2 regions of the Leifsonia sp. NPDC056665 genome follow, and region 1 is predicted to be linked to the other one. Evidence: predicted binding sites of a transcription regulator. Region 1 holds the regulator's gene; the other holds the start of a gene.
What was found. Region 1 encodes LexA, which represses DNA repair genes until DNA is damaged. Its sites were predicted from a motif close to TCGAACANNTGTTCGA; they were not measured.
Positions count from the first base shown of each region.

Region 2: a site for LexA is predicted at 5,305-5,320, ahead of uvrA (excinuclease ABC subunit UvrA). Genes of this name have one in related genera too.

Region 1 covers NZ_JBHTXK010000015.1:74,693-84,227, reverse strand. The annotation lists gene ACFQ9V_RS14475 (histidinol-phosphate transaminase) at 1-1,119, opposite strand, end outside; gene ACFQ9V_RS14470 (LysM peptidoglycan-binding domain-containing protein) at 1,205-1,603, opposite strand; gene lexA (transcriptional repressor LexA) at 1,839-2,510, shown strand; gene ACFQ9V_RS14460 (metallopeptidase family protein) at 2,576-2,926, opposite strand; gene metE (5-methyltetrahydropteroyltriglutamate--homocysteine S-methyltransferase) at 3,033-5,384, opposite strand; gene ACFQ9V_RS14450 (methylenetetrahydrofolate reductase) at 5,381-6,376, opposite strand; gene hflX (GTPase HflX) at 6,576-8,123, opposite strand; gene ACFQ9V_RS14440 (class I SAM-dependent methyltransferase) at 8,213-8,830, shown strand; gene dapF (diaminopimelate epimerase) at 8,849-9,535, opposite strand, start outside.
Region 2 covers NZ_JBHTXK010000026.1:2,941-12,475, reverse strand. The annotation lists gene rapZ (RNase adapter RapZ) at 1-180, opposite strand, end outside; gene uvrC (excinuclease ABC subunit UvrC) at 297-2,282, opposite strand; gene uvrA (excinuclease ABC subunit UvrA) at 2,292-5,231, opposite strand; gene ACFQ9V_RS18020 (hypothetical protein) at 5,400-5,960, opposite strand; gene ACFQ9V_RS18015 (DUF58 domain-containing protein) at 5,957-7,285, opposite strand; gene ACFQ9V_RS18010 (AAA family ATPase) at 7,285-8,319, opposite strand; gene ACFQ9V_RS18005 (hypothetical protein) at 8,316-8,900, opposite strand; gene ACFQ9V_RS18000 (DUF4129 domain-containing protein) at 8,897-9,535, opposite strand, start outside.

The DNA.
Region 1 (9,535 bases):
CTGCGAGCTTACCGACTGGCCGGAGGCCGCCACCGCTCCAGACGGGCGCCCGAGGGAGCGCAGCGCCTCCAGGAACGCGGTTGTCTCGGTCTCGGTGCCCGCGGTGACCCGGAGGTGGTTCGGGATGCCGACGTCGCGGATGAGAACGCCGCGCTCCAGCAGCGCCTCGAACACCGCGTGCGGGTCCTCTACGCCGCCGAACAGCACGAAGTTGCTCCCGCTGCGGTGCGGGAGGTAGCCGAGCTCCGCCAACTCCACCACGAGCCGGTCCCGCTGCCCGCGGATCTCGCCGACCATCGCGAGCATCTCGTCCGAGTGCGCCAGCGCCCCGAGCGCGGCGGCCTGCGTGAGCGCGGACAGGTGGTACGGGAGCCGCACGAGCCGAAGGGCGTCGACCACGGCGGGGTCGGCGGCCAGGTAGCCCACCCGTGCCCCCGCGAACGCGAAGGCCTTGCTCATGGTCCGCGAGATCAGTAGGCGCTCGCGCCCGGGCAGCAGAGTGAGCGCCGACGGCTCGCCTTCCGGCATGAACTCGGCGTACGCCTCGTCCACGATCACGATGCCGCGCGCCGCGGCGTAGACGGCCTCGATCGTCTCGAGGGAGAGCGGAGTCCCCGTCGGGTTGTTCGGCGAGCAGAGGATGACGATGTCCGGATCGTGCTCCCGCACGGCGGCCGCCGCGGTCTCCGGCGACAGCTCGAAGTCGGCGTCGCGCCCGGCGGCGATCCAACTCGTCCCGGTGCCGGAGGCCAGCAGCGGATACATGGAGTACGTGGGAGCGAACCCGAGGAGGCTGCGCCCCGGCCCGCCGAACGCCTGCAGGATGTGCTGCAGCACCTCGTTGGATCCGTTCGCGGCCCAGAGCTGTTCGGCCGCGAGCCCGTGCCCGAGGTAGCGGGCGAACGCCTCCCGCAACTCGGTGAACTCGCGGTCGGGGTAGCGGTTCACCCCCGTCACGGCTACGGCGACCCGCGCGACGATGTCGGCGGCGACGTCCTCCGGGACTGGATGCGTGTTCTCGTTCACGTTCAACGCGACGGGCACGACCTTCTGCGGCGCCCCGTACGGGGTGCGACCGCGCAGGTCATCACGGATCGGAAGATCGGAGAGTGAGGTCACCCCTCAATGGTAGCCAGCGCCACTGAAGGCTTCCGCCGTGTGACGCCCCGCTGCGTACCCCGTCCCGGCCGCAGCGCCACCGCCCCTACTTCCCGTCGTACTGCGTCGGGATGGCTAGCTGCTGCCCCGGCGTCACGACCGCCGAGGACAGCCCGTTGAGGTTCACCAGATCGGCGATCACATTGCGCGGGTCGGCGTTGGGCGCGATGCGGGACGCGACCGACCACAGGGAGTCGCCCGACTGCACCGTCACGTAGTGGAAGGTCACGTGCGCCTGCTCCCCCGTGGCCGCCGCGCCTCCGCCGTTGAGCGCGAACACCATCGCCCCGATCACGATCGGCAGCGCGACGAGCATCGTCAGCACGGCCCGCCCGCGCCGCGTGAGCCGCAGCCGAACACGTCCAGCAGCCTGCGCGCCACTCGCCGCAACGTTGTTCATCGCAACGTTGTTCATCCCAACGGTGTGCATAACCACTGCGCTCATGTCGTGACCTCCAAAGGCTTCGGTCGAAGCTCTGTTCCGAATATATCTTCGAATGTTCGAGACCGCAATGCTCGGGCCGGCGGAAAATACCGCAGGTATTTCGAGACACACTCGAACACATGTTTGTCGGGCAGCCGAACTGTGGATACAGTTTCGATTGTCTGGACGTAAGACAACCAGGCACCACCGACATTCGGTTCCCCCGGGTGACGGCGACGGTCACGAAGGGACGAGCGTGTCGAACGAGAACCAGGCTCCGCGCACGCGGCGCCGCAAGAACCTCAGCGAGAAGCAGCTCGCCATCCTCGACGTGATCCAGCGTTCCGTGAGCTCGCGGGGCTACCCGCCGAGCATGCGCGAGATCGGCGACGCCGTCGGCCTCTCCAGCCTCTCGTCCGTCACCCACCAGCTCAACCAGCTCGAGCTGAGCGGCTACCTGCGCCGCGACCCGAACCGGCCGCGCGCGCTGGAGATCCTCATCGACGTCCCGTCGGCGACCGCTCCCGATTTCGAGAACCAGACCCCCGTCGGCGACGCCGCGATGGTCCCGCTCGTCGGCCGCATCGCCGCCGGTGTCCCGATCACCGCCGAGCAGCAGGTGGAGGAGGTCTTCCCCCTCCCCCGCCAGCTCGTCGGCAACGGCGAGCTCTTCATGCTCAAGGTGGTCGGCGAGTCGATGATCGACGCCGCCATCTGCGACGGCGACTGGGTGGTCGTCCGCACCCAGAACACCGCGGAGAACGGCGACATCGTGGCGGCCATGCTGGACGAGGAGGCCACCGTCAAGGTCTTCCGCCAGCGCGACGGCCACACCTGGCTGCTCCCCCGCAACTCGAACTTCGAGCCGATCCTGGGCGACTACTCGACCATCCTCGGCAAGGTCGTCGCCGTCCTCCGCGCCGTCTGACCCGATCTACCTGACAGGACACGCCGTCTCGGCCCGCGCCGAGACGGCGTGTCCTGTCAGTTGGATCACGCCCAGCCGAGCTCCTGGAGGCGGGCGTCGTCCAGGCCGAAGTAGTGGCCGATCTCGTGGACGAGGGTGATCCGCACGCGGGAGCGCAGCTCCTCCACCGTCTCGCAGCTCGCCTCGAGGTTGTTGCGGAACAGCGTGATCCGGTCCGGCAGCTCGCCGAACCCGTAGACCCCGCGCCGTGTCAGCGGATGGCCGGTGTACAGCCCGTAGAGCCGGGGCCGCGCGCCCGGCGGCTGGTCCTGGATGATGATCGCCACGTTCTCCAGCGGCCGCACCATGTCGTCCGGCAGGCTGTCGAAGACGTCGTCCACCAGCGCATCGAACTCGTCGTCGGCCATTTTCATCATGAGCCCAGCCTCACCATGCGCTCATCATCCCCGAACCGGCGGAGGCCGCGCTCCCACGTCCGCGCACAGCGGAACGTCGACAGCGCGGCCTCGCCGGCAGGAGGGATCAGGCCGTGACGCCCACCCGCTCCCGCACGTCGCGCGTCGCCGCGAGGATGTTGCGCAGCGACGCCACCGTCTCGTCGTACCCGCGGGTCTTGAGCCCGCAGTCCGGGTTCACCCAGAGCTGACGGCCCGGGATCGCGCTGAGCGCCGTCTCCAGCAGCTCGGTCACCTCGGCGACAGACGGCACGCGCGGCGAGTGGATGTCGTAGACGCCCGGGCCGATGCCGTGCTCGAAGCCGGAGCGCTGGATGTCGTGGACGACGTCCATCCGGCTGCGCGCGGCCTCGATGCTGGTCACGTCCGCGTCGAGGTTGCGGATCGCGTCGATGACCACGCCGAACTCCGAGTAGCAGAGGTGCGTGTGGATCTGCGTCGCGTCCGCCACGCCGGAGGTCGCGAGCCGGAACGAGCCCACCGACCAGTCGAGGTAGGCGGCCTGGTCGGCGCGCTTGAGCGGCAGCAGCTCGCGCAGCGCCGGCTCGTCCACCTGCACGACCCGGATGCCCGCGGTCTCCAGGTCGGCGATCTCGTCGCGGAGGGCGAGGGCGACCTGCCGCGCGGTCTCGCCGAGCGGCTGGTCGTCGCGCACGAACGACCAGGCGAGGATCGTGACCGGCCCGGTCAGCATGCCCTTGACCGGCTTCTCGGTCAGCGTCTGGGTGTAGGTCGACCAGTCCACGGTGATCGGCTTCGGCCGGGACACGTCGCCCCAGAGAATCGACGGCCGCGTACAGCGCGATCCGTACGACTGCACCCAGCCGTTGCGGGTTACCGCGAACCCGTCCAGGTTCTCGGCGAAGTACTGCACCATGTCGTTGCGCTCGGGCTCGCCGTGCACGATGACGTCGAGGCCGATCTCCTCCTGGAGGTCGACGACGCGCTTGATCTCGGCCTGCATGCGGCCGAGGTACTCCGCCTCGTCGATGACTCCCGCGACGAGCTGAGCGCGCGAGCGCCGGATGTCCGCCGTCTGCGGGAACGACCCGATCGTGGTCGTCGGCAGGAACGGCAGGTGCAGCGCCTCGTCCTGTGCCGCCTGCCGCGCGCCGTACTCGCCGCGGCGGAAGTCCGCACGGGTCAGCGCGGCCTCGCGCGAACGCACGGCGTCGACCCGCACGCCCGGGGCGGAGGCACGGTCGGCGAGCGCCGCCGTCGCCGCGGTGAGCTCGTCCTGCACGGCCTCGTGGCCGTCCACGATGCCGCGCGCCAGCACCGCCACCTGACCGACCTTCTGGTCGGCGAACGCGAGCCAGGTCTTCAGGCGCGCGTCGAGGTCCGGCTCGTCGTCCACGTCGTGCGGGACGTGCTGCAGGGAGGTGGAGGTCGACACCGCGACGTCCGGGCTCAGGGAGAGCAGCTCGGTCAGCGTCCCGAAGGCCGCCTCCAGGTCGCCGCGCCAGATGTTGTGGCCGTCGATCACGCCGCCGACGAGGGTCTTGCCCGCCAGCGCGGTGCGCGTGGCCGCGTCGAGCCCGGCCGGGACGCTGCCCCGCACCAGGTCGAGGGAGATGGCCTCCACCGGCGACACGGCGAGCACGGGGAGGGCGTCGTCCAGGCTGCCGTACGGCGCCGCGACGAAGATCGCGGGCCGCTCTGCCGCACCGCCCAGGTCCGCGTAGGCCGCACGGGCGGCCTCCAGCACCTCGGTGCGCGGCTCGTCGATGCTCTCGGAGACGAGCGCCGGCTCGTCGAGCTGCACCCACGGCGCGCCGGCAGCGGCCAGCCGGGCCAGCAGCTCGCGGTACACCGGCAGCAGGTCGGCGAGGCGCGACAGCGGGCGGAAGCCCTCCGGCGCCTCGTCGCTCGCCTTGCTGAGCAGCAGGAAGGTGACGGGGCCGACGATCACCGGACGGGTGACGAACCCGGCCGCGCGGGCCTCCTCGAACTCCCGCACGATGCGGTCGGACGCGAGCCGGAAGGCCGTCTCCGGGCCGAGCTCCGGCACGAGGTAGTGGTAGTTGGAGTCGAACCACTTGGTCATCTCCAGCGGGGCCTTGTCGCCCTCGCCGCGGGCGATCGTGAAGTAGCCGGCCAGGTCGACGGAGCCGTCCGTCCCGGCGAGCCCGGCGAACCGCGACGGGATGGCGCCGACCGTCACTGCGGCGTCGAGCACCTGGTCGTAGAAGCTGAAGCTCTCCGGGATCGCCGCGTCGTCGCGGCCGAGCCCGAGCGCGGCGAGCCGCTCCCGGGTGGCGGCGCGCAGCGCGGCGGCCGTGGCCTCCAGCTCCTCGGCGGTGGTCTGCCCGGCCCAGAACGCCTCGACGGCCTTCTTGAGCTCACGGCGCCGGCCGATGCGCGGGTAGCCGATGATGGTGCCCACCGGGAAGGCGGAACGGGTGGTGGTGTCGGTCATGCGGGGTCGCCTGCTTTCTGCGAGGGGGTGGAGGTGGTGGATGAGGCCGGATCCAGCAGACCGACCCTCTCGAGCACCGAGAGGACGGCGGAGTGCTGGTTGAACGTGTAGAGGTGGATGCCGGGGGCGCCGCCGTCGAGCAGCCGCTGCGCCAGGCGCGCCGTCCACTCGATGCCGAGCTCGCGACGGCCCTCGTCGTCCGGCTCGACTTCGAGCTGGATGGCGAGGTCGCTCGGGAGGTCCTCGCCGCTGAGCTCCAGCATCCGGGCGAGCCGTGCGGGCGAGGTGACCGGCATGATGCCGGGCAGGATGGGGAAGGCCACACCGGCCTCCTTCGCCCGCTGGGCGAACGAGAGGTAGTCCTCGGCGTGGAAGAAGAGCTGGGTGATCCCGAGATTGGCGCCGGCCGCCTGCTTGGCGAGCAGGGCGTCGATGTCCTGCGACACGGACCGGGACGGGTGCCCGTGCGGGAACGCCGCGACCGCGATCTGCACGTGCTCGCGCTGCGACAGCACGGCCTGCGCCCGCAGCCCCGGCACGGGGAGCGCGTCGTACGGGACACGCTCGGCCTGCACCCGGTGGATGAGCTGCACGAGCTCGGCGGAGCTCTTGATGTCGCCCAGGCCGTCGTCCCCCGGCGCGAGGCCCGCGGGCGGGTCGCCGCGCACCGCCAGGAAGCGCCGGATGCCGGCGTCCAGGAACTCGCGGATGAGCCGGTTCGCCTCGGTGTGCGTGGACCCGACGCAGGTCAGGTGCGCCATCGGGCTGACGTCGGTCTGCTCCAGGATGTAGCGCAGCACCTCCAGCGACGACGAGCGCGACGAGCCGTTGGCCCCGTAGGTCACCGAGATGAAGTCGGGACCGGCGGCGGCCAGGCGGTCGATCGTCGCGGGCAGCGCGGCCGCGGCGCGCTCATTGCGCGGCGGGTACAGTTCGAACGAGAACCGCGCGTCGGTACAGTCCATGATTCCTCGGGTGTCGATCAGCGTCACAGGCGGCCTCCTCCGGTCGACGTCGGAAACGTCGAAATGGAGGGGCGGGCGGGTGCCGGGCTCGGCTGTCGCACCACGTCAGCGGTCGCCCGCTTCGGTTGTGTAGGCACAGTAACAACGACGGAGGCCGGGCGGAACCCGCTGCGTCATCTGGCGACACAGTGGTTCCGCCCGGCCTTTCTGCCGGTGCTCGCGCGCCTTAGACGGCGAACGGTTCGAACACGGACTGGTACTCGGGCATGATCCGCGCCCGCACCCGCGTGCCGTCCTCCACGTACTCGGTCGAGAGCACGCGGCCGCGCTCGTGCAGCGCCGAGATGAGGTCGCCGCGGTCGTACGGGACGACCAGCTCCACCTCGACGGACGGGTCGGGCAGCAGGCGTGCGATCGCCGCGAGCACCTCGTCGATGCCCTCCCCGGTCCGGGCGGACGCGAAGATCGCGCCAGGCTCCAGGCCGCGCAGGACGAGCCGGTCGTCGGCCGGGATGAGGTCGGCCTTGTTGAACACCACGATCTCCGGGATGTCCCGCGCGCCGACCTCGCCGATCACGTCCCGGACGGTCGCGAGCTGCGACGCCGGGTCGGGGTGCGAGCCGTCGACCACGTGCAGGATGACGTCGGAGTCGGCGACCTCCTCCAGCGTCGAGCGGAACGCCTCCACGAGCTGGTGCGGCAGGTTGCGCACGAAGCCGACCGTGTCGGCCAGAGTGTAGAGGCGGCCGTCGGCGGTCACCGAGCGGCGCACGGTCGCGTCCAGTGTCGCGAACAGGGCGTTCTCCACGAGCACGCCCGCCTTGGTCACCCGGTTCAGGAGGCTGGACTTGCCCGCGTTCGTGTACCCGGCGATCGCGACGGAGGGCACCGAGTTGCGGTTGCGGTTCGCCCGCTTCGCTTCACGCGCCGGCTTGAAGCCGGCGATCTGCTTGCGCAGCTTCGCCATGCGCGTGTGGATGCGGCGGCGGTCGAGCTCGATCTTCGTCTCACCCGGTCCGCGCGAACCCATGCCCGCGCCCGCGCCGCCCACCTGGCCACCGGCCTGGCGGGACATCGACTCGCCCCAGCCGCGCAGGCGCGGGAGCAGGTACTCGAGCTGCGCGAGCTCGACCTGCGCCTTGCCCTCGCGGCTCTTGGCGTGCTGGCTGAAGATGTCGAGGATGACGGCCGTGCGGTCGATCACCTTGACCTTCACCACGTCCTCCAGCGCGCGCCGCTGACTGGGCGCGAGCTCGGTGTCGGCGATGACGGTGTCCGCGCCGAGCGCCCGGACGACCCCGGTCAGCTCCTCCGCCTTGCCGCGCCCGAGGTACGTGCTGGGGTCGGGATGCGGCCGCCGCTGCAGGAGGCCGTCGAGCACCGCGGCGCCCGCGGTCTCGGCGAGGGCGGCGAGTTCGCGCAGCGAGTTCTCCGCGTCCTGCAGCGAGCCCTGCGAGTACACGCCGATGAGCACGACGTTCTCGAGCCGCAGCTGCCGGTACTCGACCTCCGTGACGTCCTCGAGCTCGGTGGAGAGCCCGGAGACCCGTCGGAGCGCCGCGCGCTCCTCGCGCTCGAACTGCTCGCCGTCGTGGCCGTGGCCGTCGGTGTCATTCGACTGGAGCGCCTGGGCTCCGGAGCCGAACAGCGTCACGGTGGCGCGGTTCTGCTGGGTGGCGAGCACGCGCGCGACGACATCGTCGACGGTGTGTTCTGCGGTGTGGTCCGCGGTCACTTCCGCGGTCTGCTCTTCGAAATCTGTTCGTTCGGTCATTCACTGTCCCCTGATCCAGGTGGGGTACACCCTAGTCGGTCTGTTCTGCCGTGTTTGTCTGATGGTCCGCGTCCTGTACGGTCCTCTATATGGCCAGCGGAGATCACTACTTCTCACCCGCTCCCGAGAGCGAATTGAACCTGCGGCCGTTCACCGCACGCCTGGCGGGCCAGACGTACGAATTGGTGACGGCGAACGGGATCTTCAGCCCCGAGCGCATCGACATGGGTACGCGAGTGCTCCTCGACCATGTCCCCTCCGCGCCGCCCGGCGGTCAGTTCCTCGACCTCGGCTGCGGCTGGGGACCTCTGGCTCTCACACTTGCTCTCGAATCCCCTCATGCGACCGTCTGGGCGGTCGACGTCAACACCCGAGCACTGGACGTGGTGCGCCTGAATGCGCAGAAGCTCGGTCTGACAAATGTTAACCCCGTGACGCCGGATGATGTTCCCGAGTCGGTGGAATTCACAACCATCTGGTCCAATCCGCCCATCCGGGTCGGCAAGAACGAGCTGCACGACATCCTGCAGCGCTGGCTGCCGCGGCTGGAGCCGGGCTCGGACGCATGGCTGGTCGTGCAGCGCAACCTCGGCAGCGACTCGCTGCAGCGCTGGATCCAGGCGACGATGCCCGAACTGACGACGACCCGCGCCGCCATCTCCAAGGGCTACCGCGTCCTCCGCACCCGGCGCGCGGCGGAGGGCTGAGCGCCCCGCACGTTCGTCTCAGGCGAGTTCGAGGGTGCCGGTGTAGACCAGCTCGGCCGGGCCGGAGAGCGCGACGTGCTCGCCGTCCTCGGTCGGGAACATCCGCACGCCCACGGTGCCGCCCGGCACCTCCACGCGCCACTGGTCGGGCGCGCCGGAGCCGGCCCAGTGCCGCACGGCCAGCGCCGCCGCGGCCGCGCCCGTGCCGCACGAGAGCGTCTCGCCGCTCCCCCGCTCGTGCACGCGCATCCGGATGCGGCCGACGCCGTCGCGCACGAGCGGCTCCTGCGGAACGACGAACTCGACGTTGGCGCCGTCCTCGGGCTCCGGCTCGATGTGCGGGATGTAGGTGAGGTCGGCGACCTCCAGCTCGGACTCGTCGGCGACCGCGACGACCACGTGCGGGTTGCCCATGTCGATGCCGAGACCGGGGCGCGCGACCGGCAGCTCCTTGGCGCGCACCAGCGGCTCGCCGCCGTCGAGGCTCCACCGGCCGAGGTCGACCTGGAACCCGGTGAGGTTGCGCTGCACGTCGCGCACGCCGGAGCGGGTGCCGATCGGGAGGGTGTCGCCGTCGGCGAGCTCGGCGAGCCCGGACGCCAGCAGGTAGCGCACGTACACGCGGATGCCGTTGCCGCACATCTCGGCGACGGAGCCGTCGGCGTTGTAGTAGTCCATGAACCACTCGGCGCCGTCGTCCTCCGC
Region 2 (9,535 bases), on a different contig from region 1:
GGACTCCGCGCGATTGGCCAGCTCGATCAGCGGCCGCAGCATCTGCGGAGGGAGGTTGTCGACCACGTACCAGTCGAGGTCTTCGAGGGCGTTGGCGACCGTCGACCGGCCCGCCCCCGACATCCCGGTGACGATCAGCACTTCCTGCTGCTCGCCGTTCGTGTCGATGTCGGTCGCCACGTGCACTCCCTCTCTGAACCAGGTGCGACCAGCCTACCGACTGACCCGCCGGGCCGAGGCGGTTTCCGGGAACGGTGCGCGTCTGCGCGCACCCCTCCTTCGGGGCGGACGCGCGCTCAGCCGGCGGTGAGGCGCTCGTGGACGGCGGCCGCGGTCGCCGGGCCGACCCCGCGCACCTCCGCGATCTGCTCAGGAGTCGCCTGGCGGAGCTGCGCCACCGAGCCGAAGTGCTTGAGCAGCTCCTTCACGCGCGCCGGACCGAGGCCCGGGATCTCGCCGAGGACGGATGAGATGTCGCGCTTGCGCCGCGCCCGCTGGTAGGTGATCGCGAAGCGGTGCGCCTCGTCGCGGATGCGCTGCACCAGGAAGAGCGCGTCGCTGTTGCGCGGCAGGATGACCGGGAAGTCTGAGTCCGGCTGCCAGATCTCCTCCAGCCGCTTGGCGATGCCGGCGAGCTGGATGCCGGTGACGCCGGACTCGTCCAGCGCGCGCTGCGCGGCGGCGACCTGCGGCTGGCCGCCGTCGACGATGAGGAGGTTCGGCGGGTAGGAGAACTTGCGGCGGCGGCGCTCTGCGGCCTCCGCGATCTCGGCGTCCACGTCGATCTCGGGGTCGTCTCCGTCCGTGGTGGTCCCGGCGTCGACAGTCTCATCCGTCTCCACGCCCGCCGCGTCCTCCCTCAGGTACGCCAGACGGCGCGTGATGACCTGGTAGATCGACTCGGTGTCGTCGGTGGACTCCGGGATGCTGAAGCGGCGGTACTGGTCCTTGCGGGGCAGGCCGTCCTCGAACACCACCATCGAGGCGACGATGTTCGTGCCGCTGAGGTGCGAGACGTCGAAGCACTCCATGCGCAGCGGGGCGTCCGCCATGCCGAGGGCGTCCTGGATGTCGTTGAGCGCCTTGGAGCGCGCCACGAAGTCGGAGCTGCGCCGGGTCTTGTAGAGGATCAGCGCGTTCTTCGCGTTCATCTCCGCGGTCTGCGCGAGCGCGGCCTTGTCGCCGCGCTGGGCGACCCGCAGCTCGACCCGGCCGGTCGACTTCGGGCCGCGGCGCACAGGGCCGGCCTCGTCGGCCTCCACGCGCCGGGCCATCAGCCACTGCTCCAGCTCGGTGGCGTCCTCCGGCAGCTCGGGCACGATGATCTCGCGCGGCGGGGCGTCCGTGCCCTCGTAGGCGTTCTGCAGCACGGTCTCGACCAGCTCGCCGAGCGTGATGTCGAGCTCCTTGTCGACCACCCAGGAGCGGACACCGCGGATGCGGCCGCCGCGGACGATGAACTGCTGCACGGCGGCGGCGAGCTCGTCGTGCGCGATGCCGAAGGCGTCCAGGTCCACGTTGTCCTGCAGGACGACGGCGCTCTTGCCCATCGCCGCCTCCAGCGCGCCGATGGCGTCCCGGTGCCTCGCCGCCGCCTCGTAATCGAGCGTGCTCGCGGCCTGCTTCATCTTGTCGGTGAGGTCGCGGATGTACTTCGTGTCGTTGCCCGCCATGAACGAGACGAAGTCCTCCGCGAGCTCGCGGTGGTCCTCCGGGCTGATCCGGCCGACACAGGGCGCCGCGCACTTGCCGATGTCGCCGAGCAGGCACGGCCTCCCGGTCAGCTCCGCGCGCCGGTAGACGCCATCGGAGCAGCTCCGCACCGGGAACGCCTTCAGCATGAGGTCGACCGTGTCGCGGATCGCCCAGACCTTCGTGTACGGGCCGAAGTAGCGCGCGTCCTTCAGGTTGCGGTTGCGGGTCACCATCACGCGCGGGATGCGCTCACCGAGCGTCACCGCGAGGTACGGGTACGACTTGTCGTCCCGGAACTGCACGTTGAACGGCGGGTTGAACTCCTTGATCCAGGTGTACTCGAGCTGGAGCGCCTCAAACTCGCTGGCGACCACCGTCCACTCGACGCTCGCCGCGGTCGTCACCATGCGGCGGGTGCGCTCGTGGAGGCTGCGCAGCGGCTGGAAGTAGTTGCTCAGCCGCGCGCGGAGGTTCTTCGCCTTGCCGACGTAGAGCACCCGCCGGTTCTTGTCGCGGAACCGGTAGACGCCCGGCTGCGTGGGGATCTCGCCGGCCTTGGGGCGGTAGCCGACCGTGTCCGTACTCACAGCGCGATCCTACGCGGCGCCACGGACACGCTCGCTGCCGAGCGCGCCCTCCCCCTGGAGGAGCTCCTTGAGGAAGTAGCCGGTGTGGCTCCCCGGCGTCTCGGCCACCTGCTCCGGCGTGCCGGTCGCGATGACCTCGCCGCCGCCGGCGCCGCCCTCCGGCCCCATGTCGATGATCCAGTCCGCCGACTTGATGACGTCGAGGTTGTGCTCGATGACGATGACCGTGTTGCCCTTGTCGAGGAGGCCGTTCAGCACCAGCAGGAGCTTGCGGACGTCCTCGAAGTGCAGGCCGGTGGTCGGCTCGTCGAGCACGTAGACGCTGCGGCCGTTGGAACGGCGCTGCAGCTCGGTCGCGAGCTTCACGCGCTGCGCCTCGCCGCCCGACAGGGTGGTGGCGCTCTGGCCGAGCCGCACGTAGCCGAGGCCGACGTCCACGAGCGTCTGCAAGAAGCGGTGGATCGCCGAGATCGGCCGGAAGAACTCCGCCGCCTCGCTGATCGGCATGTCGAGCACCTCGGCGATGTTCTTGCCCTTGTAGTGCACGGTCAGGGTGTCGCGGTTGTACCGCGCTCCGCCGCAAACCTCGCACGCGACGTAGACGTCGGGCAGGAAGTTCATCTCGATCTTGATCGTGCCGTCACCGGAGCACGCCTCGCAGCGCCCGCCCTTGACGTTGAAGCTGAACCGGCCGGGCAGGTACCCGCGGGCCTTGGCCTCCGGGGTCTCGGCGAACAGGGTGCGGATGCGGTCGAACACACCCGTGTAGGTGGCCGGGTTGGAGCGCGGCGTGCGCCCGATCGGCGCCTGGTCGACGTGAACGACCTTGTCGAGGTTCTCCAGGCCCGACACCGTGCGGTGCTTGCCCGGCAGCTTGCGGGCGCCGTTGAGCTTGTTGGCCAGCACGCGGTACAGGATGTCGTTGACCAGTGACGACTTGCCGGAGCCGGAGACTCCGGTGACCGCCACGAACGCGCCGAGCGGGAAGTCGACCGAGACCTTCTTGAGGTTGTTGGCCTCCGCGTCCACCACCCGGAGCACGCGCTTCTTGTCGATCTTGCGGCGCTTCTCGGGGATCGGGATCTCGCGCCGCCCGGCCAGGTAATCGCCGGTCAGCGACTCGGTGTTGGCGAGCAGCTCGTCGTACGACCCGGAGTGCACGACATGTCCGCCGTTGACGCCGGCGCCGGGGCCGATGTCGACGATCCAGTCGGCGGTGCGGATCGTGTCCTCGTCGTGCTCGACCACGATCAGCGTGTTGCCGAGGTCGCGCAGCGCGACGAGCGTGTCGATCAGGCGGCGGTTGTCGCGCTGGTGGAGGCCGATGCTCGGCTCGTCCAGCACGTAGAGCACGCCGGTGAGGCCCGACCCGATCTGCGTCGCGAGCCGGATGCGCTGCGCCTCGCCGCCCGACAGCGTCGCCGCCGCCCGGGCGAGGTCGAGGTAGCTGAGGCCGACCTGGATGAGGAAGTCGAGCCGGATCTTGATCTCGCGCAGCACCTGCGCGCCGATCTTCTGCTCGCGCTCGGTCAGGTGCAGCTTCTCCATGAACGCGCGCGCGTCGGAGAGGCTGAGCAGGGACGCGTCCGCGATGGAGGCGCCGTGGACGAGAACGGAGAGCACCTCGGGCTTCAGCCGCTTGCCCTGGCAGACCGGGCACGGCACCTCGCGGAGGTACTCGGCCCAGCGGGCGCGCTGGGTGTCGGTCTCTGCCTGCGCGTACTGGCGCTCGATGTAGGGCACGACGCCCTCGAAGCCGGACGTGTAGGACATCTCGCGGCCGTAGCGGTTCTTCCACCGCACCTTGACCTCGAAGTTGTCGCCGCGCAGCACGGCCTCGCGGACGTTCTGCGGCAGCTTCTTCCACGGCGTGTTGAGCGAGAAGCCGAGGTCGCGCGCGAGGCCGTCGAGCAGCTTCTCGTAGTAGTTGAAGAGGCCCTTGCCCTGCGTGGTCCACGGGATGATGACGCCCTCGGCGATGCTGAGACTGTCGTCGCCGAGCAGCAGGTCCTCGTCCACCGACATCCGCGTGCCGAGACCGGAGCACTCCGGGCAGGCGCCGAACGGCGCGTTGAACGAGAAGGTGCGGGGCTCGATCTCGGTGAGCTGGATGGGGTGGCCGTTGGGGCAGGACAGCTTCTCGCTGAACGACTGCCACGCCGCCGGGCCCACGCGGTCCACGAAGTTGACCTGCACCAGGCCGTCGGTGAGCCGCAGGGCGGTCTCCAGCGAGTCGGTGAGCCGGCCGAGGATGTCCGGCCCCGCCACGAGGCGGTCGACCACGACGGAGATGTCGTGCTTGACCTGCTTCTTGAGCGTCGGCGGCTCGCTGAGCTGGATCTGCTCGCCGTCCACGAGCGCGCGCGAGTATCCACTCGCGGCGAGCTCCTTGAAGAGGTCGACGAACTCGCCCTTCTTCTGCGAGATGACCGGGCTGACGACCATGTACCGCGTGCCGGCCTCGAGCTCCATGAGCTGGTCGGCGATCTGCTGCACCGTCTGGCGCTGGATCTTCTCGCCGCAGACCGGGCAGTGCGGGACGCCGATGCGCGCCCAGAGCAGGCGCATGTAGTCGTAGATCTCGGTGATAGTGCCGACCGTCGACCGCGGGTTGCGGTTGGTGGACTTCTGGTCGATCGACACCGCGGGGCTCAGACCCTCGATGAAGTCGACGTCCGGCCGGTCGACCTGGCCGAGGAACTGCCGCGCGTAGGCGGAAAGCGACTCCACGTACCTCCGCTGGCCCTCGGCGAAGATCGTGTCGAACGCGAGCGACGACTTGCCCGAGCCGGACAGGCCCGTGAAGACGACCAGGGAGTCGCGCGGGATCTCGAGGTCGATGTTGTGGAGGTTGTGCACCCGCGCGCCGCGCACGCTGAGGTGGGACCCCACGACCTTGCTCGGATTGCCTGCCGAACTCCTGCTACTCAGAGTGCTCACTCGTTCCATTCTCCGCTATTCACCGTCGCCCCACCCACGTGTTCGCCCACCGCGCACCTGCGCGATGCCCCCGCCGGCCAGTTCGAAGCTTTGTTCGATTCTAGCAACCCGGACAGGGTGTGTGCGACCATGCGCGAGCGTACGCCGGACCTCCGACATTCGTACCGGAGGCCGCGCTCACGCCCGCGGCCGGGCGAGCAGGAGCGCCGCCAGGAGGACCACCAGTCCGACGATGGCGCCGCCCGACACCACCGCCAGCCACGGTGCGGACGCCGGCCGGGCCACGAGCAGCAGCACCATCGCGACGGCCTGCACCGGGACCTGGATGAGGATCACCCGCCGCAGCGACGGCAGCAGCACCGCAGGCTGCACCTTGGCGGTCGCGGGCAGCACGAGCATCCACGCCGCGAGGACGTGCAGCACGTGGACGGCTGCGATGACGGCGAGCAGCCGGAGCGTGAGCCTCCCCGGCTCCAGGAGGGTGGAGAACGCGAGCACTGCGATGAGGACCCACGCGACCCGCCAGCGCGGGACGGCGAGGGCGACCGCGGTGAGGAGGACGGCCACGGCGGGCCACGGACCGCTGGGGGCGGTGGTGACGGCGAGCGGGACGGCGACGACGGCGAAGGCGACGCGGAAGGCCCAGGCGGGCACGGTGAAGCCGAGGTCGGGAGCGGGAGCGGCCTGCTCCCCCGTGCCGGTCATCCCAGCCCCGCTCATCCCCGCCGCCCCGCTCATCCCCGCCTCCTAGGCGTCGCCAGCCGCCGCAGCATCGCGTCGCGCTCCGGCGACGTCCACTGCAGCAGCTCCGCTCCCGCCGCCCGCAGCCGGTCCAGGCGCAGCCCGCGCTCCAGGTCCACGATCCGCAGCGCCAGCCGCTCCCTGGCCGGGAGCTCGTCGACGATGCGCGGCGGCAGCACGTCGACCACCACCACCCTGTGTCCCGCCGCGCGCCAGGTGAGCGCCAGGCGCATGGCCTGGTCGTCCAGGAACGTGGACATCACGAACACGACCGCGCCCTGCGCGAGCCGCGGCGCCCGCGCGCGCTCGGTCGCCGACCCGTGCGCGGTGGTCAGCTCGACCGCCCGCAGGACCCGGTGCAGGTGCCGTGCGCCTGCACGCGGCGGCAGCGCACGGCGGGCGTCGGAGAGGTCGTCGAAACCGACCCGGTCGGACGCGGCGGCGTACGCGCCCGCGAGCGAGACCGCGGCCTCCCGCGCGACGTCGAGGGAGGTCGCCCCCGGCCACTGGTACGGCGCCGCCCAGCCGGCGACGGCGCCGGGGACGTCGTCGCGCGCGTCCAGCACGAGCTGCACCGCCGCGTCGGAGGTCGCCGTGGTCCGCCGCACGTACAGCTCGCCCGGGCGCTGCGCGAGCCGGGCGGTCGCCTTCCAGTCGATTCGGCGCAGCCGGTCGCCCGGACGGAAACGGTCGATGTCCCGGAACTCGCCGCCGTCGCCCGGCCGCGCGGACACGTGGCCGCCGGTCAGGCCGAGCAGGCGCGCGGGCAGCGGGAGGCTGCGGATCCGCTGCGCGGCCGGCCGCACCACGCGCTCCGCGACGGCGGGGATGCCGGGGTCGCCCGTCCATGCGGCGTCCGGCCCGATCCCCCGGGCGGCCAGCGACAGGATCCGCTGCGGGCCGGAGTGCGAGACGGCGACGCGGAAGCGCAGCCGGGCGGCCTCCCGCGGCGTCACCACCGCATCCTCGGGTCGGCGGTCGGTCCGGTGGACTCGCACATGCACGCCGTCCACGCTCCCGTCCGCCTCCGCCACCGCGTCGACGTGCACGCGGCCGTCCGGGTCGTCGCCGGCGATGGTCACCCGGGCGCGCGCGGCCGCGGACTGCGGCCGCGACGACCAGCCGAGCAGCGCCGCCATCAGCAGCGGGGCCGCGACCAGCATCAACTCCACCCGCGACAGCACGAACGCAGCGACCAGGCAGACCGCCGCGACGATCGCGGCCGCGGTCACCGCCGGGCTCAGCGCCCACCCGGAACCGCCGGCCTGCGCCTCCGTCCGCTCGCGCGGGCCGGGCATGCGCGCCCGCGACCACAGCGACATCAGTCCGCGGCCTCCCGCTCGCGCGTCCCCACCGCCGGCGGTCCCGCCACCGAGGACACGACCTCCAGGACGACCTGGGTGGCGCTCACGCCGCTGGTCCACGCCTGCACGGTCAGCGTCAGCCTGTGCGCGAGGACCGGCACCGCGACGCGCTTGACGTCGTCGGGGATGACGAAGTCCCGGCCGGCGAGCACCGCCAGCGCCCGGGCGACCAGCAGGAGGCCCTGCGACCCGCGGGGCGAGGCGCCGACCTCCACGGAGCGGTGCCGGCGGGTGGCGGCCGCGAGGCGCACGCAGTAGGCGGCGATGTCGGGATCGACGTCCACGCTCTCCACCCCGGCCTGCATGGCCAGGAGGGTCTCGGCGTCCGTGACCGGCTCGACCGTGGCGACCTCGTGCCGCCGGGCGACGCGGGCCAGCAGCACCTGCGTCTCGCCGTCCGCGTCCGGGTAGCCCACGCCGAGCCGCACCATGAACCGGTCGAGCTGCGCCTCCGGGAGGGCGTAGGTGCCCTCCGACTCGATCGGGTTCGCGGTCGCGACCACGTGGAAGGGCCGAGGCAGAGGGAAGCTGCGCCCCTCCACGGACACCTGCCCTTCGGCCATCGCCTCCAGCAGCGCCGACTGGGTCTTCGGCGAGGTGCGGTTGATCTCGTCCGCCAGGAACAGGCCCGTGAACACCGGCCCGGGCCGGAACTCGAACTCGGCGGTCGACGGCACGTAGACGTACGAGCCGGTGATGTCGGACGGCAGCAGGTCGGGGGTGCATTGCAGCCGCCGGAAGTCCAGGCCGACCGCGCTCGCGATGCTGCGCGCGGCGAGGGTCTTGCCCAAGCCGGGGACGTCCTCGAACAGCACGTGGCCGCCGGCGAGGACGGTGGCGAGCGCGATGTGCAGCGGCTCGCGCATGCCGACGACGACCGACTCGACGCGGTTCAGGACCTCGGCGCCCAGCCGGGCGACCTCGGTGACGGGGAGCGCGGCGGTGGCGGTCGAGGTGGAGGTGGTGGAGGTTGTGGACGTCTCCGGGGTCATGCGGCTCCTGTCGTTTCTGCGTTGAGCGGGTCGGCGGGGCGAGCGCCGGCCGGCAGTTCGATTTCATGTTGCCCGTCCGCCACGGCGCCCGGCACGGCCAACGCCTCCACCCGGGCCAGCGTCTCCAACCGACTCAGCGACGCCGCGAACTCCTTCGGGCGCGGGGCGGCCGCGCTGCCCTTGCGCAGCATGACCGCGGTCCGCTCGCCCAGCAGCCGGACGACCTCCGGCTGGGCGGCCGGGTCGTCGAGCTGCACCCCGTACCGGTCGAGAACCTCGGCGGCGAGCCCGCGGAGGCGGCGGACCGCCTCGGGCGACACCCGTCCGCCGCGCGCGCCGAGCGACCAGCCGAGCTGCACGACGTCCCGCCGCGCGCCCGCGCGCTGCTGCGGCGGCGGGACCGGCCAGGTCACCTCGGCCTGTTCGCCGAGGAGCGACAGCAGGGCGCCGAGCGCGAAGACCACGAACCCGAGTCCGACGGCGTGCGGGCCGTCCATCCCGAAGAACCAGGCCGCCACCCCGACGATCGCGGCCGCGAGCACGCACCCGACCCCGCGCCGGACCATCCGCGCGCGGGTCATCGGAGCGCCCCGCCCGCCGCGGCGGTCCCCCACGAGGCGCGCAACGCCTCGATCGCGGCGCGGGCCGCCTCGACGTCGGTCGCGGTCACGGGCGCGTCGCTGAACCTGGCGCGCAGATAGAGGTCGAGGAGGTCGCCGGCCGCATCGCGATCGGACGCGACCCGGGCGAGGACCCGGCGGACGAACTCCCCCGGCGTCTCGGCCGGGAGCCGGTGGACGCCGCTGTCCGCCGCGCCCTCCTCCAGCCCGAGCCAGGCCCGCTCGATGGCGTCCCGCGGCTCCCGGCCCTCGCCGAGCAGGTCGAGGGCGCGGTCGAGGCCGCGGCGGACGCGTTCGGGTCGCGGTTGCGCGGGCGGCTCCGGCGCGACGGAACCTTCGGTGGAGCCGTCGACATCGCGGTCGAGGCCCGGGTACTCGGAACGCAGCCTCCGCCGCAGGTAGCGGTAGAGCAGGGCAAGCAGGACGACGACGATCAGCGCGATGACCGCGTATGTCACCCAGGTCAGGTCGATGCGGGTCTCGTGCGGGACGTCCTGCGGCGCGGGCGTGCCGGTTGCCTTCTGCTGCTCCCCCGGGTGCGGCTGGAGGTCGGCGGCCGGCGGCGTGAACCGGAGGCCGGTGAAGACGGGGGCGCC